Regions from separate parts of the Yersinia canariae genome, predicted to be linked through region 2. Evidence: riboswitches for the same ligand, from Rfam matches in the RefSeq annotation. Region 2 holds a riboswitch; each other region holds the start of a gene.

Region 1 (5,995 bases), 1.7 Mb from region 2:
CTTCAACTGCCCCTCAGGACCAATATCTTCCAGCAATAATTGGCGGCTATAGCGCAAGAATTCACTGTCACTCAGCTCATGCTTATTTATCATCACCCAGCTCCTTACCCTCTATCAGGTGCAGCAATTGTGCTGTTGCCCGCTGCCAGTCATCGGCCTGAGTAATCGCGCTGACCACCGCCACACTGCCCACTCCGGTAGCCAATACGGCGGGGACTCGCTCAATACTGATGCCGCCAATAGCGACAGTGGGGTAATCTGGAGTGTGGTCGACCATTTGTTTGAGTACCGCCAGCCCCTGAGGGGATGACGGCATCTGTTTGGTCTGAGTGGGGAAAATATGCCCCATCGCGATATAGGAAGGCCGCACAGCCTTGGCGATTGCCAGCTCATGCTCATCGTGGGTGGAAATACCCAGCCGTAATCCAGCTTGTTGAATGGCTGCTAAATCAGTGGTTTCCAGATCCTCCTGCCCCAGATGAACACCATAAGCGCCATGTTTAATCGCCAATCGCCAATAGTCATTGATATATAGGCGTGCCTGATAGCGTTTGCCCAATTCAATTGCTGCGGCAATATCTTGTTCCACTTGCGCATCATCCAAATCCTTAATACGCAATTGGATAGTGGTTACGCCCACCGACAGCAGCCGTTCAATCCAAAGTAACGAATCGACAACGGGATAAAGGCCAAGCCGCTGTTTTTCCTCTGGAAAGCCTTTTTCAGCAGAAAATAATGTATTATCAGACGGGCTCATTATTCGCCTCCGCTTTCAGATTGGCGGGGCTGTGGTACAGCTCGCTGCCACGGGAGCGGAACTCGGCCGACATCTGCTCCATACCGGATTGCAGGATCTCTATTGGCTGAGCGGCTGCTTCTTGTGCTGCCGCCAGCTCTTGTTTCGCAGCATAATCACGCACTTCTTGCGAAATCTTCATGGAGCAGAATTTCGGCCCACACATTGAGCAGAAGTGAGCGACTTTGCCCGACTCTTGTGGCAGGGTTTCATCGTGATAAGCCCGGGCGGTTTCGGGATCGAGGGCCAAATTGAACTGATCTTCCCAACGAAATTCGAAACGGGCTTTTGACATGGCGTTATCGCGGATCTGCGCGCCGGGGTGGCCTTTCGCCAGATCTGCCGCATGGGCCGCAATTTTATAGGTGATAAGCCCTTGCTTCACATCATCTTTATTGGGTAGGCCAAGATGTTCTTTGGGGGTGACATAACACAGCATGGCGCAACCAAACCAACCAATCATGGCGGCTCCAATACCGGAGGTGAAATGGTCATAGCCGGGAGCAATATCGGTGGTCAATGGGCCTAAGGTGTAAAACGGCGCTTCGTGGCAATGCTCCAGTTCTTCAGTCATATTGCGGCGAATCATCTGCATCGGCACATGTCCTGGGCCTTCAATCATCACCTGCACGTCATATTCCCAGGCAATTTTGGTCAATTCGCCCAAGGTATGTAACTCAGCGAACTGGGCTTCATCATTGGCGTCCTGAATAGAACCGGGGCGCAGGCCGTCCCCCAGTGATAATGAAACATCATAGGCGGCGCAAATTTGGCAAATTTCACGGAAATGTTGATACAGGAAATTTTCCTGATGATGGGAAAGGCACCATTTCGCCATAATTGACCCGCCACGGGAGACAATGCCAGTCAGCCGTTTGGCGGTCATCGGTACATAGCGCAGCAGCACACCAGCATGAATAGTAAAGTAATCAACACCTTGTTCAGCCTGCTCTAGCAGAGTGTCGCGGAATATTTCCCAGGTTAGGTTTTCCGCCACGCCATTGACTTTCTCCAGCGCCTGATAGATGGGTACGGTGCCAATCGGAACCGGGCTGTTACGTAGAATCCATTCACGAGTTTCATGAATATAGCGGCCCGTGGACAGGTCCATCACCGTGTCAGCCCCCCAGCGGGTAGACCACACCAGCTTTTCCACTTCTTCTTCAATGGAAGAGGTCACGGCAGAGTTGCCGATGTTGGCGTTCACTTTCACTAAAAAATTACGGCCAATAATCATTGGCTCAGATTCGGGATGATTAATATTGGCGGGAATAATGGCCCGACCGGCGGCCACTTCTTGGCGAACAAACTCCGGCGTGATGTTTTCCGGCAAGTTAGCACCAAAGGCTTGCCCCGGATGCTGGTGGCGCAATACTTCACCGCGAATCCGCTCGCGACCCATATTTTCTCGCAGGGCGATAAATTCCATCTCCGGCGTCACTTTACCGGCTCGGGCGTAATGCAATTGTGTGACACATTTGCCGTCAATCGCTTTTTTAGGCCGTGGGAGATGTTCAAAACGCAAATGATCCAACCCTTCGTCAGCTAGCCGTTGTTGGGTAAAGCCGGAACTGACGGAGGTCAGTGCTTCGGTATCCTGGCGGTCTGCTATCCAGCTTGCGCGCAACTTAGGTAAGCCAGCATGGACATCCAGTTTGGCGCTCGGATCGCCATAAGAACCGGAGGTGTCATAAACGGGAATGGCTTCGTTATTTTCATAACTCGGAGTGTCTTTGCTGCCGCCTATCAATGTCGGGCTGAGTAGGATCTCGCGCATGGGAACTTGAATATCGGGCCGTGAGCCTTGCAGATAAATGCGTTGCGAGTTGGGGAAAGTCACGCCTTGCAAGGTATCGATAAATTGTTGCGCCTCTTCGCGCACTTGTTTACGGGGTACAGCTTTACGCGGGAGTAATGAGTTTTGAGTTGTATTATTAGACATAGCAAATTCCTACCAGTGTGGTTTATAGGGAAAATTGCTTGTCTGGAGCTTGGCGGGAGTAACGATGTTGGCCAGTGACCGGCAGCCACCTGTTAAAGGAGAGGAGACGGGCCTGTAGCGATAAATTACTCTTGTTCCCTTCGCGGGTATTAACCCGATCAGGTTCCGCGGATCCCGAATTAACGGTCTCAGCCTGCGTTTGCTTTCCGAAGAAAACAGGCGCTAGGCACTCCGACAAGAGTCCTTACTATACGAGGTTGAATTAAAACTACAAGCCTGTGCTGATCAGGGCGCTATTTTACTTGCCCCTCTTGAACCACCGGCTGGGCGGCTTGCCAGGATTCAGCCGCCCATTGAATTAATTGATCTTCCAGCCGAAAACGGGCATCAAGCGCTTCGCCGATATCGGATAAAGCTTGTTGAAACTCTGTACAGCTATCGTCATCGATCTCAATGTTTGTATAACGATCATGGAAAGCCATGATAGTTTGAGTGTTATTTTTTAAGGCAGGATAAACTTTGGTCGTCAGAGCCATTTTCGGGCTGGATGCACCTTCCACCTGTTTGATAATTCTGTCGTAGATATTGAAATGCCCAGAGGAGAGATAATCCACCAGATTATGACAAAAGTTCTCCAGCGCTTTTTCATTAAGCGGGGTATGCTTTTCTTTTTGCGGCTTAATACCGATCACTGTGCAATACGAGACCAAAAGTTCTTTACGTGCATGAAGCCATTGATCAATTAATTCATTACTGCCGCCAACGCGTTGAGTCAGGCTTTCCAGTCGGTTGAGCATGAGATCGACTCCGTGTAGTAATAATGGGTTACAAAAATGTAACAAGCCAGATTCTAGATTGCCAGTGAAGTCGAGGTTGTGCAACAACGATATGGAACTACAACTTACAGGTAAAGAAAGTGGCTGGTGGATTGTCAGCCATGAAAATAAATTATGGTTACCAAAAGGGGAGTTACCACAAGGTAATGCGGCCAATTGGTCATTACAGGGCGCAACCGCAAGGCAGATAGGTGAATGGCAAGGGCAGGCGGTTTGGCTTATTCGCCAGATGATGTCTGCGGATATGGGGTCAGTGCGGCAATTATTAGATGTGGATCGCGGTTTGTTTCAACTAGCGGGCCGGGGAGTGCAATTAGCCGAGTTTTACCGCTCTCACCGCTATTGTGGCTATTGTGGGCATCAAATGCATGCCAGCCGCACTGAGTGGGCTTGCCTGTGCAATCACTGTCGTGAGCGCTATTACCCCCAAATCGCCCCTTGCGTGATTGTTGCCATTCGCCGTGGTGATGAGATTTTATTGGCACAGCATGTTCGTCATCGTGGTGGTATTAACACGGTGTTAGCCGGGTTTGTAGAAGTGGGGGAGACGCTGGAACAGGCGGTGTCCCGTGAAGTGTTGGAAGAAAGTAATATCCACATTAAAAACTTGCGTTATGTGACGTCACAGCCGTGGCCATTCCCACATTCACTGATGATGGCCTTTATGGCGGAGTATGATAGCGGTGAGCTGCGTCATGATCCTAAAGAGCTACTGAATGCCGGTTGGTATCGCTATGACCAATTACCCTTACTGCCGCCGCCAGGCACCGTGGCACGTCGACTGATTGAAGATACCGTTGTTTTATGTCGCGAAGAGCAGGAAGATGCCAGCCAATAGCTAAAAAACCCTCTTTAGCCACAACAGGAAAGTATTATCTGGCATGCTACAATGCGGGTAGATAATCAAGGGAGCTTTGTCATGAATGAGTTGAAAAACGATCGTTATCTGCGTGCCTTATTACGCCAGCCGGTAGATGTGACTCCGGTGTGGATGATGCGCCAGGCAGGTCGCTATTTGCCAGAATATAAAGCCACCCGTGCTATTGCCGGGGATTTTATGTCGCTGTGCAAAAATGCTGAATTGGCCTGTGAAGTGACGATGCAACCATTGCGTCGTTATCCGCTGGATGCGGCGATTTTATTTTCAGACATTCTGACCATTCCTGATGCCATGGGGCTGGGGCTTTATTTTGAAACCGGCGAAGGCCCGCGTTTTCAATCTCCGATCACTTGCCGCGCAGATGTTGAAAAACTGCCCATTCCCGATCCTGAACAGGAATTGGGTTATGTCATGAATGCGGTGAGAACAATTCGCCGTGAGTTGGCCGGTGCGGTGCCATTAATAGGTTTCTCCGGTAGCCCATGGACACTGGCGACCTATATGGTTGAAGGCGGAAGTAGCAAAGCCTTTACTAAACTGAAAAAAATGATGTATGCCGAGCCGCAGACTTTGCATTTGTTGCTGGATAAGCTGGCTGACAGTGTCATTTTGTATCTCAATGCTCAAATTAAAGCTGGCGCGCAATCTGTGATGGTCTTTGATACTTGGGGTGGCGTCCTGACCGGTCGCGATTATGTTGAGTTCTCCTTGAATTACATGCATAAAATCGTTGATGGCCTGATCCGTGAAAATGATGGGCGGCGAGTGCCAGTGACCTTGTTCACTAAAGGGGGTGGGCAATGGCTGGAGGCGATGGCCGCCACCGGTTGTGATGCTTTGGGCCTGGATTGGACCACGGATATTGCCGATGCGCGTCGCCGTGTGGGCGACAAAGTTGCTCTACAAGGCAATATGGACCCGTCCATCCTTTATGCATCACCTGCGCGTATTGAGCAGGAAGTCAGCACGATTCTGGCCAGTTTCGGTCAGGGTGAAGGGCATGTATTTAATCTGGGCCATGGTATCCATCAGGATGTTCCGCCAGAACATGCGGGTGCTTTTGTTAAGGCGGTGCATGCGTTATCACAGCCTTACCATCAAGCATGACTATCGCAAAAAACTAATATCGAGAACGGGTTACCAGATGGTAGACACCAAAGCATTACGGGCAGAACAGCTTCAACGCGCATCTGAAATTAGTCTTCAAGATGATATCGCAAATGAGTCCGTACGCTTTATTGCTGGGGCAGATGTGGGTTTTGAGCAGCAGGGGGAAGTGACCCGTGCTGCTATTGCTATTTTGCGTTACCCCTCGCTAGAATTGGTCGAATATCAGGTTGCCCGCGTGGCAACTTCACTCCCGTATATCCCCGGTTTACTCTCTTTTCGTGAATATCCTGCATTATTAGCTGCTTGGGAGCAGTTACAACAACGGCCTCAACTGGTCTTTGTTGATGGGCAGGGTATTGCGCATCCTCGCCGTTTAGGGGTTGCCAGCCATTTTGGCTTGCTGGTTGATGTCCCGACCATTGGTGTTGCTA
Region 2 (5,995 bases):
CGTGGTTTCAATGCTGAAGATTTTGCGCGCTCGCACCCGGGAGGCAGTTTGGGTGCGCGGTTACTCAACCGAGTTCATCATTTAATGAGAACTGGCGAGCTTTTGCCGATGGTGAATGAATCGGACAGTGTCATGGAAGCCATGCTGGAGCTGAGCCGCACAGGATTAGGGCTAGTGGCTGTTTGTGATCCAAACCAACGGGTCGTTGGGGTGTTCACAGATGGTGATTTACGCCGCTGGTTAGTGAAAGGGGGCACTCTGCAACAACCGCTAGTGGGCGCGATAACTCGACCGGGTTTCCGATTACCTGAGCAATGGCGGGCCGGTGAAGCTTTGGAAGCACTGCACCAGCATCATATTAGTGCCGCGCCGGTGGTTAATCTTGATGGGAAATTGGTTGGCGCTATCAACTTGCACGACTTGCATCAAGCTGGTGTAGGCTGATATCCCGTCATCTTTCAAATTGCAGGTGTGTTGGTTATTTCTCACTTGCCACTATCCTGCAATTTGAAAAAAATCAAAAATCAGTGCCAGTTAGGATCTTGTCCTAATTGCTTTTTCAGCATGGCCTGAACACTCTCACTTGGACGCCCCAGCCATTGATAAGTGGAAAATTTGCTCGGCGTATCAAGGGCTTCCGGCTTATCATCTACCGAAACTCGCATCCCCCATGCTTGCCAAACTTGTTTTTTGTCCCGGCTGAAGGCAACCCACATAAATTGATTACTGCAATCATGGGGTTTACAAATCCGCCCCACTTTATATTGCTGCCCTTCCCAGCTTATTACCTCATACGGCGCGGACGTCCCGACGCCTTTACGCGCCCAAGCCGGTAAATTTTTCTGGCTCTTCACCATTTTTTGCCAGCTATTTTTATACACCGGCTGCTGCAAAAGGTCTGCGGTGGTGGGAAGCGGTTGGGCCGCTGCGGGCTGAACAGATGCTGAGCTTGCTGGAGCCGAGGCAACATTCGCCACTGGCTGCGCGAAAGCCCAGGAACTGACACTGAGTATCGTCGCAGCAACTAGACAATGGAGGGTTTTGTGACCTTTCATTATCGAAAATCCTTATTATCTGATTAATCTACTCGCCAGGTATTCAACTGGCCACTGTGCAACAAATTTGCATGCGTGATATTAGTTTGCATGTCTATGACCCGTAACTGTAGAAAAAGTTGATCCATAGCACGAATTTTCATCCTAATTCTCGTTATACCGCAATCGGTATGACAGCTTGATGTAAGATATAAACCAGACAATGTTGAATTGATAACCATACTCCACATTATTCAAATTGCAGGAAAGCGGCAAACAAGTGAGCCCGATGAGTTGCCTCCAGCCAATGATTCGGGGGGAAACCTGCCGAGAGCGGCCAACGCACATGCAACTTGAAAGATGACGAGTCTATTCCCGAAAAGGCCATGCCATGTTGACCCTTGAGTTACCCGAAGCCCCCGAGAAGTTGTATTACTCTGCCGGGGATGCCCATCCGCTAGACAAGCTCGAGAGTGATAAAATCGTCCAAATGGTGATAGACCTGGATGTCGCCAATTCTGACAGTGAACATTACGTCACGGGTTGGATGGGGCTAAATAGCGTGGTGATAATACGGAATTATCAAAATAAACGCGGCACGGCCAATGGCTTTGTAGTGAACAAAGGGGACCGCTATCGGCTGAGCATTCAGTCGATTGAATTCCGTATCCCTAAGGTGGTGTTATGGATGAGTTTTCGCCGCAAGCCCCGCACCATGGAGTTAATTACTTACGAAACACTGGGTGACCAACCTAGCGGCATGCAGCAATACCGTAATATCCTCGAAGAAGAGTTACGCCAACAGCTGGATAGTGATTGGCGCGAACTGAATGATTATTTGGGTGCTGCTTGTTGGCAAATCGAAAATGACGTCCCATTGTGGCGACAAGCGCATCAAGAAATAACATTGGATGCCATCAGCCAACTCGCTGCGGCCCCCATTTTCCGGACCAAACACTTACAAGCTGATGGACATTATGCCGGTTTCTGGGCAGGAGAATACTTTTTTGCCATCAGGCAACCGACGGCAGATAACCCATTGCCAGCAGTACAAATTTCCTGGCGAGAAGATGAAAAAGACATCGGCAGCTATCAGTTTGACTTGATCAAAGATGAAGCGGGTAATCCGAAGCTCCTGCTGTGTATTCGCCCGCGTAAAGGAGCCGAAAGTTACTTACTTAACCGTTTTGATGCTCATCATTTGCAGCGTGCCATCGCGATATTTACGATGACACAGCGCTATTTACTGGCGCAAGAATAGCAGTCATTTCGAGGAAAAAGGGGATTACCACCATTGGTGGAAATGATGCACCGGCCCGATCCCCTGCCCCACTTCCAGGGTGTCGGCTTGCTCCAATGCCCCTTGCAGATAATTCTTGGCCGCACTTACCGTATCGACCCAATTGGTGTGCCGTGGCCGCAATGCGGCGAGGGCTGCCGATAAGGTACAACCGGTGCCGTGGGTATGGCGGGTATCAACCCGGCGAGTGACAAAACGCTGTTCACCCTGTGCGGTAAACAGCCAGTCCGGGCTTTCCTCACCGCTCAGATGCCCTCCTTTCATCAATACCCCCTGACAACCTAATGCTAACAATGCCCGCCCCTGCTCACACATTTCCTGCTCATTATCAGCCGGATTGCAATTAAGTAATGCCGCGGCCTCCGGCAAGTTAGGGGTTATCAAGGCCACCTGAGGAATCAGTAAACGGCGCACCGCATCAACAGCGTCGGGGGCCAGCAAAGGATCACCACTTTTGGCAACCATCACCGTGTCTAGCACCACAAACTCTATGGGATAGCGACGCAGCTGCGCGGCAACAATATCAACAATTTCAGCATTTGCCAGCATGCCGATTTTGGCGCTATCAATACGCACATCACTCAGCACCGAATCCATTTGAGCAGCAACAAAAGCCGCGTCAATAGAATAAACCAACTGCACGCCACGGGTATTTTGTGCCACCAAAGCCGTGATAACACTGGTGCCATAGGCCTGTAATGCAGAAAAAGTTTTTAGATCAGCCTGAATACCGGCACCGCCGCTCGGATCAGTTCCGGCAATGGTGAGTGCATTTATACGTTTCATGAATACGCCCCCACAATCATATCGGCATGCGATATTGTGAATAGCAAGGTGTGAGTCGTGATAACTGAAGAAAAAACGGCAGGTTGAACGAACATATTCCTCCTAACCGGCGGTCAAGAAGGCGGTACCTGGCGGTGCCGAGACTTCCCTACGCTGGTATAATCCAGATCAGGTAATACGGGTAATATCTCAGCCATATCACTATTTGTGACAGGCACCCCGAGTCAGAATTGTTATTATCACGGGCTGGTGATAGAAGATCAATCACGTATTCGCTCACCCCATGTTCAACGCAGCCGTTTGGGAGGGATAAAACAAGGATGAGTATCAAGATTCGTGAATATCAAGAGAGTGACCGGCCATTTTTGCGCACCTTGTATTTGGCATCACGTCGGGCCGCATTTAGTTGGTTGGATGGCGAGCATTTTCGTCTGGAGGACTTTGACCGCGTCACTCTTGGGGAGACTATTCTGGTCGCCATTGAGGGTGAGTCTCACGCGGGTTTCGCTTCAATATTTATGGAGGAAAGTTTCCTGCATAATCTGTTTGTTGACCCCAAAGCCCAGCACAGTGGAGTCGGGCTGGCGTTATTGCAAGCAACACAGCATCGGTTTAACAGCCATGGCTCATTAAAGTGCCTGGCAAAAAACCAGCATGCACTGGCGTTTTATCAAAAAAATGGCTGGGTGGCCATTGCGACCGGTAAGAGCAATGACGGTGACTATGTTTTAATGCATTGGCATAATGAAAAGATTAAATAAGAATTAATATTGATAATGTGGTCTAAAAAGCAAAACGGGGAGCCGAAACTCCCTTATTTTTGTTCCTTACTGTTCGCGTAGTGTTTTGACATCCTCAGCTTTTATATTCAGTGCTGGTTGCCCAAACTGTTGCAACAGATAATTACTCAAACTAACCACCTGCTCATCAGTCAATGTATTAGCAAAACCGGGCATAAAGACTTCACCGTCATTGGTTTTCCGCGACACACCATGGAGAATGACATTAATCAGGTTATTTTGAGTGGAAGCCCCAACTACCGAGTTTTTCATCAGTGATGGGTAATAACCGTCTTTCACACCCTCGCCGGTAAAACTGTGGCAACTGGCACAATTGCCCAGATACAAACGCGCACCATCGGTGTGGTTATCTGCCGTGAAAGGCATCCCGCGTAAGGTATTAACACTGGTTGCCGACTGCCCCCAATCCGAACGGCTCTTGGTTTCGTCATCCGGATTTAAGGGTTTTAGGCTGCGTAAATAAACCGCCATCGCGTTCAGATCACTCTCAGTCAGATGACGAGTACTGTTTTCAATGACTTCCGCCATCGGCCCAGCCGCTTGTGCTTTACCGTCGACATGGCCGCTACGCAGATATTGCACAACCTGTTCCTGACTCCAGCCCCCAATCCCGGCATGTGGGTCTGAGGTAATATTGAATGCCGTCCAGCCATCAATCTCTGCACCGGCATAAGCTTTGCTGTCTTTCATTCCCATGGTGATATTGCGCGGGGTGTGGCATTCACCGCAGTGACCCAATGCCTCAACAAAATAAGCACCCTGATTCCATTGCGCATCTTTGCTGGTATCGGGTTGGAAGCGCTGCCCCTCAAAGTTCACCAAATTCCAGAACCACAATCCCCAGCGCTGATTGAACGGGAATGGCATGTCATTCTCGCGATTCGGCTGATGTACCGCAGGCAAACTGAACAGATAAGCTTTGATGGCTTTGACGTCATCATCTTTCAGCAACGTATAGGAGGTATAAGGGAATGCGGGATAAAGATTCTCGCCGTTTTTGCCTTTCCCTTCATGCAAGGCACGCAAAAACTCCTCATCCGTCCAATTGCCAATGCCGGTTTCTTTATCCGGAGTGATATTAGGTGAATATAGGGTGCCCATCGGGGTTTTAAATGCCAATCCGCCGGCAAAGGGTTTGCCATCCTTAGTGGTATGGCACGCCACGCAGTCGGCGGCTTTAGTCAAATACTCGCCACGCGCAATCAAGTTAGCATCCGCACTGCTGTAGCCGCTGACAGTTAATCCTAATGCAACAAACAAAAATTTCACTGAGTGGCCCAGGGTTGGTTTTTTCATCTTACACCTCGGCCTTTAATGTTTCAGCGATACGCAAAGAGAGTGCTGCAATCGTCAAAGTACAGTTCACTGAACCGACAGTTGGCATCACACTGCTGCTGGCGATAAACAAATTTTTGTGGTCATGAGTACGGCAATCACTGTCCACGACGGAATCTTTCGGGTCATTGCCCATGATGGTGGTGCCAGTGATATGGTTATTGTTAGCAAAGTTATTGTGGAACTGAACTTCTGTGCCGCCCATCAGCCTTGCCGCCTCGGCATAAACTTGCTGAGTATGTACGGCACTTTTGCGCACATAATCATCCATCGCATAGTAAAACTCTGGCTTAGGAATGCCGATGGCGTCTTTTTCTGTCGGGCTAGGAATAATGCGATTTTCTACATGCGGTAGGATTTCGTGGAAACTGTCGAACTGCACAAATCGTGCCGCCCGATCGCGGATTTTAGCATCAAGCTGTGGCCCAAGCTGTAACTCCCCTTGCTTAAGCAACTCAATAGTGACCTGATCAGTGCGAGATAAGTTAGATAAATGAATCTTTTTCGCGGCATATTCAGCACGGAAAGCGCCATCACGAAAGCCAATCAAAGACGTCATTTCCTGCGGGCCGCGCCCCGGCCATAGCGGCTCATTGGCCATAAAGGTAACGCCCGTCCCAGGGTGGTCCATCAGATTGCGCCCGACCATATCGGAGCTATTCCCCACACCGAGTGGGTTTTTACCACTGGTGGACATCAGCATCAGCTTCGGCGTTTCAATACCATTGGCCGCCAGTACA
Region 3 (5,995 bases), 460 kb from region 2:
AGTTTTACCTGGCTACATATGCAGCCAATAATGCCGCTTTATCGACATCTGTTGTGGAAAGTATTAGCCGGCTAATTTACCGGGCGGCAGCAATGCCCAGCACACTGGCTTCTGGCGCACTGCCATTGACCAGTGCTGCTGTTGGGCCGTCGTAGTAAATGCGCCCATCCACCACTAATAAAGTGCGCTCGGCAATGCGGGCGGCATCATCCAGATTGTGTGACACCATCAGCAAGGTCAATTGCCGATTTTCGCAGACGTTTTCGACCAATTGCAGCATTTCATTGCGCAGTGCTGGATCGAGCGCGGAAAACGGCTCATCCAACAGCAGGATGGGCTGGCTGCGCACCAAACAGCGGGCGAGTGCTGCCCGCTGGCGCTGGCCGCCAGAAAGTTGTGCGGGCAGTCGGTCGAGGCACTCTTCCAATCCCACCTGTTGTGCTATCAGGCCGAGTAGTGCTTTCTGCTCATGATTGAGTTTTAGCCCCGGGTGCAATCCCAACCCAATGTTTTGCTCAACATTCAAATGTGAGAACAGATTATTCTCCTGAAACAACATCGACACCGGTCTTTGGGCGGGCGGCGTTATGGTATGGTCTTGATTATTCAGCAACATACGGCCGCTGGCGGGCGCTAAAAAACCGGCAATCAGGCTCAGCAGAGTGCTTTTACCCGCCCCACTTGGGCCAAGAATGGCCACCCGCTCACCGGGCTGAATGCACACATCAAAACGCATTGGTAAGTGGTCATACAAATAAGTGATTTTCTCAAGCTTTAGCATGGCGGCTCGGCAGTCTTTCAATAAGAGTAAACAGTAGGAAACACAGCAGCAGTAACAGCAAGGCGGTCACAGCACCATCATTGCTGCGATAGGAGCCTATCTGTTGATAAAGATAAAATGGCAAGGTACGGAAATGCTCATTACCAAACAGTGCCACGACACCAAAATCCCCGATAGAAAGCACACTGGCAAAGGCCAGAGCTTGCGCCAGCGGGCGTTTCAGCGCGCTAAGTTCAATATGGCGTAAACGGTGCCAGCCGCGAATATCCAGTGACAAGCACAGCGGCGTATAGCGCTCTGCCAGATCGCGCATCGGGTTATCCAACACTTTTAAAGCATAGGGCACGGCCATCAATGCGTTAGTCAAAATCACCAGCGCATAAGGGGATTGCGGCAAACCCAGTGTGTCATTGAGCAATAAGAAAAAACCGGTCGCTAACACAATGCCCGGCATCGCCAGAATCACCATCCCGCTGATTTCCAATGCTTGCCCGTAAGCCGCGTGTTGGCGCAGTTTCAATTCACGACTGCTCCACAACAGCATCATGGTCAGGGTGACACACAATAATCCGGCCCCAATGGCGATGGTCAGTGAGGTAAAGAAGGCTTGCCACAGCGCCGGTTGCTGTAGCACGCTGAATATTGTTTTATTGCTGCCATCAATCACGACCGCCAGCAATGGCGGCACCATCAATAATAATGCCGCTCCGATTAACAGTGTGTCGCTGATACGTGACCACGCGCTATCTTGCTGACTGCGCCAGATTTGCCCGTGGGTATTGCCCACCGCCAGCACTGAGCTTAGCCGTTGGCTCAGCACCACCAATCCCAGGCAGCAACCCAGTTGAATCAGTGCCAGTAATGCCGCGCGCCCCAAATCGTAGTCATAACTGAGCGCTTGATAGATAGCCAGTTCGATAGTGGTAGCTTGTGGCCCGCCCCCCAGAGAAAGCACGGTGGCAAAGCTGGCAAAACACAGCATAAAAATCAGCGCGGCAGTTGGCAGAATTTGGCGGCGCAGATAAGGCCACTCGACCAGACGAAAATGCTGCCAACCATTCATACCCAGTTGGGCGGCTAACTGGCGTTGTTCAACCGCAATGCTTTCTAGTGACTGTAATAACAAGCGGGTCGCCAGCGGCATATTAAAAAAGATATGCGCCAGTAAAATCCCTTGTAAACCATAAGGTGAGAAGCGGTACTCCACACCAAGCCAGCCAAATAACCCCGCCAACCACCCTTGACGACCATAGACTGTCAGGATGCCAAATATGGCGACCAGCACTGGGAGCACCAACGTCATCGCACACAAGCGCAACATCAGTTGGCGGCCAGGAAAGCGGCGACGATATAAGGCACGAGCCAAAAAAATGGCTGGGATGACGGACAGCAGTGCAGAGAGAAATGCCTGCCAGAATGTGAAACGAATCACATGCCACAAATAGCTGTCATGCCAGATACTTTGCCAGTCGGCCTCAGGGGCATGACGCCAGATAGCGGTGAACGCCAGCAAGGCGACACCGACTATCAGCAAAGCGGCCAGTAACCCTGGCCACAACCACGCGGGTATCAGCGGCTGACGGCGGATTGCCATGCTTTAATCCATTTGCCACGATTATCAGCCACGTCTTTTGCATCAAATTGCAATGCTTTTTGTGGCACTGTCAGGGTGTCAAATCCGGCCGGTAAATCCATTTTTATCACTGGATACATCCAGTTACCGGTCGGAATATTATTTTGGAATGCCGGGGTGACCATAAATTGCATAAAGCGCTGTGCCAGTTCGGGTTGTTTGCTGGACGCGACCACACCGGCCACTTCCACCTGCAAATAGTGGCCTTCGCTAAAATCAGCAGCGGCATAGTTGTCTTTCTTTTCTTCAATCAGATGATAAGCCGGGGAGGTGGTGTAGCTCAGCACTAAATCTCCTTCACCTTTAAGGAATAAACCGTAAGCTTCGCTCCAGCCTTTGGTCACGGTGACGGTTTTCTTCGCCAGTTGCTGCCATGCTTGTGGGGCTTTATCGCCATACACTTTTTGCATCCACAACATTAAACCGAGGCCAGGTGTGCTGGTGCGCGGGTCTTGATAAATGACTTTCCACGGCTCTTTGCTGTCGACCAATTCTTGCAGGCTTTTGGGCGGGTTTTTCAATTTGTTTTTGTCATACACAAAAGCAAAATAGCCATAATCGTATGGGACGAAAGTTTTATTCTGCCATTTTTCTGGTAAAGTCAGGTTGCTGGTATCCACCTGATTTTGAACAAATAATCCAGTTTGTTCTGCGGCCTGCACCAGATTGTTATCCAACCCTAAAATGACATCGGCCTGGCTATTTTTACCTTCCATCCGCAGGCGGTTTAGCAGCGAAACACCGTCTTCCAGCGCGACAAATTTAAGCTGGCAATCGCACTCGGCTTCAAAGGCTTTTTTTATGGCCGGCCCAGGGCCCCAGTCGGCAGCAAAGGAATCATAGGTGTAGACTGTCAGTGTCGGTTTATCAGCCGCCACGGCCGCCGCAGATAACAAAAACAAGCAGGGAATAATGCGTTTAAACACTTTGCACTCCTTAAAAATAAAGGTGGCAAAGGTATCTGAGGCAGTAAATAACATGAGTATCATGATGATACGGCGTTATTTTTCTCAAATCCCTCCGCCGGTGTTAACCGGATCAGGTTCGACGGGTTTACTCTCAGCTAAATGGCGGTTTTGCTGCAATTTAGCACCCCGTTGAGACGGCGCTATTGTAGAGATTAATCTGGGCGGGTGAAAGCGGCTTTAACCCTCTGGCGGCGTAAACCAGGCTGATTTGAAGTCAAACCATCCCAATGTGTTCATGCGCACCCCGCGCATACTGTGCTGCCCATATAATTCTAGCCAGTGATGGAACAGCGGGTGGAATTGATTCTGGCTAACCAATCGTTGGCTCCAATCCGCCATGGGGAGGGTGTTATTTCGCCATAATTCAACATCTTGGTTTAATTCTTCGTCCAGGCAATATTGCAGTAGCGGCAGTTCATACAAGGTGGCGAATAGGGAAAACTCCAGTGGTAAATAAAAGTTGGCGCTGCCAAGCCAAATGTCGCTCTGCGCATCACCCTGATACCACTCAGTGTAATCCACTATTTGTATTTTTAAGGTCACCCCTTGAGCGGCCAGCAAATGGGTCAGAGTTTGGCTGATAGCATCAAATTCTGAATGGTCGCTGTAAAAAGTCAGTGTTAGCTCGGTCAGACCTTCTGGCTTCGGTTCCAATGCGGTGAGCCGGTTGTGATGCCAGCGCGGTAACATGCCATAAGCTGGTGACCAATAGCGCTGATAAAAAGGGTCGGCGTGGCTGAGCAGCGCCACCGGGGTTATCAGTTCACAGAGCCAACGGCGGATCTCGGGATGGCTGGTCTGGGGAGACCGTTGGTCGAATAACAAAAAATAACAGCCTTCTTCCAGCCGGCTTTCGAGCTCATTTTTACTGGTATCGTCAGCTTGTAATTGTACTCCCGAATAAACCAGCTCTTCAGACAGCTCCGGTAATACCCAGATATTGACCTCATCAATCAGTGCTCGGAAACCAAAATAGTTGTCGAACGCCTGAATTTTCAATTGGCTGTGGTGATTCCGGATCACCGAATAAGGGCCTGTACCAATAGGATGTCGCCGGAAGTCCGGTTGATTTTCCCACTCTTGCGGCAAGATCATGGCGTGCACACTGCCCAATAACCACGGCAGCCAGCTATCTGGGGTACTGAGATGCACATCAATCACATACGGCGTGGGCGAACGCACCGCCGTGATATGTGAGAACAAGGGCTGAGGGATTAACCGGGTCAGACTGGTAATCACATCATTCATTTCCAGCTCACGGCCATGATGAAAATGAATGGCGGGGCGCAAATAAAAGCGCCAGTGTAGTGGACTGATCGCCTGCCAGTGATGAGATAAATCCGGCTCGAGTTCCCCATTTTCCTCATTTATCCGCGTCAGGCCATTAAAAATCTGCCGCACCATATGCGTCTCTGAGCGGCGCAGTGCAGTGCCGGGCAATAAGTTGTGTAATGGCCGGTAATAGAGCACGCGCAGAATATGTTTACCTTGCCGGAAGCTGCGCCCTAATTGGGATAGCAGCATTTGGCGGACGGCTTTCTTATCCCCAACTAGCTGCACCAGTTGGTCAATATGGTCTTGTTCGAGTAACTCTTCGGCCCGCTGCTGTTGCAGCGCTAAGCCGGAATAGAGGAAGGTTAGTTGTGAGCGCTTACCACGGCCAGCTTCCGCTTGCCAACTCAGCCACCCCTCTTGCTGCATACTGCCCAGTAAGGATCGCACATGGCGGCGAGAGCAGCAGAGCACGTCAGCAAGCTCCTGCAAGGTGGTCTCTGTGGCTAAACCGTTAAAACGTTGCCAGAGGCGAATAAACTGTTGTTGCAGGCGTGAGGCAGACATAAAAGAGGAACTCCGCGGCAAATTTCATCAATTTTTCTTTCCCTATATTACGCAGATACTGGCAATCAATAACAGCAGCTTATTGTGGCAATAGCGGCGAGATCACACCCTAGGGGAGGAATAAGATGATTTTCAACTTACAACGTTATTCCACTCATGACGGCCCTGGTATTCGCAGTGTGGTATTTCTCAAAGGCTGCTCGCTGAGCTGCCGCTGGTGCCAAAACCCAGAAAGCCGCTCACGTCATCCAGAGGTGTTATTTGACCCGCGCCTGTGTTTATCCGGCTGTGATTTGTGTCATCAGACTTGCCCGCAAGCAATCCAACGTATTGATGATCAAGTTGTTATTCATCGTCAGTTGTTGGCAGAAAACGACATTCAGGCACTGAGCATTCGCTGCCCCAGTGGGGCATTAACAGTATGTGGCAACCCAATTGATATTGATGCCACCATGGAGACATTACTGCGCGACTTGCCATTTTATCGGCGCAGTGGCGGTGGGGTGACTTTATCCGGTGGCGAACCTTTTATGCAGCCGGATGTGGCCGCTGAATTATTACAGCGTTGTCATCAGCAAGGCATCCATACCGCGGTGGAATCCTGTTTGCATACGCCATGGCGCTATATCGCCCGTTCTTTGCCGTGGCTTGATTTGATGTTGGCGGATTTGAAACACACAGATGAGCGCCGTTTTCAGCAGTGGACCGGCGGTTCAGCTAAGCGGGTGATGGATAATTTCCGCAAATTAGCGGCGGCAGGCACCCGTATTACGG

The links. Region 2 has a riboswitch for thiamine pyrophosphate ahead of thiD (bifunctional hydroxymethylpyrimidine kinase/phosphomethylpyrimidine kinase). Riboswitches for the same ligand answer to the same signal wherever they lie in the genome.
Positions count from the first base shown of each region.
Region 1: it holds a riboswitch for thiamine pyrophosphate, as region 2 does, so the genes downstream of both, thiC (phosphomethylpyrimidine synthase ThiC) here and thiD (bifunctional hydroxymethylpyrimidine kinase/phosphomethylpyrimidine kinase) in region 2, are expected to answer to the same signal.
Region 3: it holds a riboswitch for thiamine pyrophosphate, as region 2 does, so the genes downstream of both, thiB (thiamine ABC transporter substrate binding subunit) here and thiD (bifunctional hydroxymethylpyrimidine kinase/phosphomethylpyrimidine kinase) in region 2, are expected to answer to the same signal.

Region 1 is NZ_CP043727.1:4,312,048-4,318,042, reverse strand. Features, by position in the region: gene F0T03_RS19740 (HesA/MoeB/ThiF family protein) at 1-93, opposite strand, end outside; gene thiE (thiamine phosphate synthase) at 83-757, opposite strand; gene thiC (phosphomethylpyrimidine synthase ThiC) at 744-2,738, opposite strand; TPP riboswitch at 2,857-2,982, opposite strand; gene rsd (sigma D regulator) at 3,032-3,535, opposite strand; gene nudC (NAD(+) diphosphatase) at 3,627-4,412, shown strand; gene hemE (uroporphyrinogen decarboxylase) at 4,494-5,561, shown strand; gene nfi (deoxyribonuclease V) at 5,599-5,995, shown strand, end outside.
Region 2 is NZ_CP043727.1:1,254,055-1,260,049, reverse strand. Features, by position in the region: gene gutQ (arabinose-5-phosphate isomerase GutQ) at 1-444, shown strand, start outside; gene F0T03_RS05830 (inhibitor of vertebrate lysozyme family protein) at 525-1,055, opposite strand; gene F0T03_RS05825 (hypothetical protein) at 1,426-2,295, shown strand; gene thiD (bifunctional hydroxymethylpyrimidine kinase/phosphomethylpyrimidine kinase) at 2,320-3,120, opposite strand; TPP riboswitch at 3,249-3,352, opposite strand; gene F0T03_RS05815 (GNAT family N-acetyltransferase) at 3,441-3,881, shown strand; gene F0T03_RS05810 (cytochrome c) at 3,948-5,216, opposite strand; gene F0T03_RS05805 (GMC family oxidoreductase) at 5,218-5,995, opposite strand, start outside.
Region 3 is NZ_CP043727.1:798,630-804,624, forward strand. Features, by position in the region: gene F0T03_RS03745 (DedA family protein) at 1-75, shown strand, start outside; gene thiQ (thiamine ABC transporter ATP-binding protein ThiQ) at 77-781, opposite strand; gene thiP (thiamine/thiamine pyrophosphate ABC transporter permease ThiP) at 768-2,375, opposite strand; gene thiB (thiamine ABC transporter substrate binding subunit) at 2,351-3,340, opposite strand; TPP riboswitch at 3,412-3,521, opposite strand; gene sgrR (HTH-type transcriptional regulator SgrR) at 3,560-5,221, opposite strand; gene F0T03_RS03770 (glycyl-radical enzyme activating protein) at 5,347-5,995, shown strand, end outside.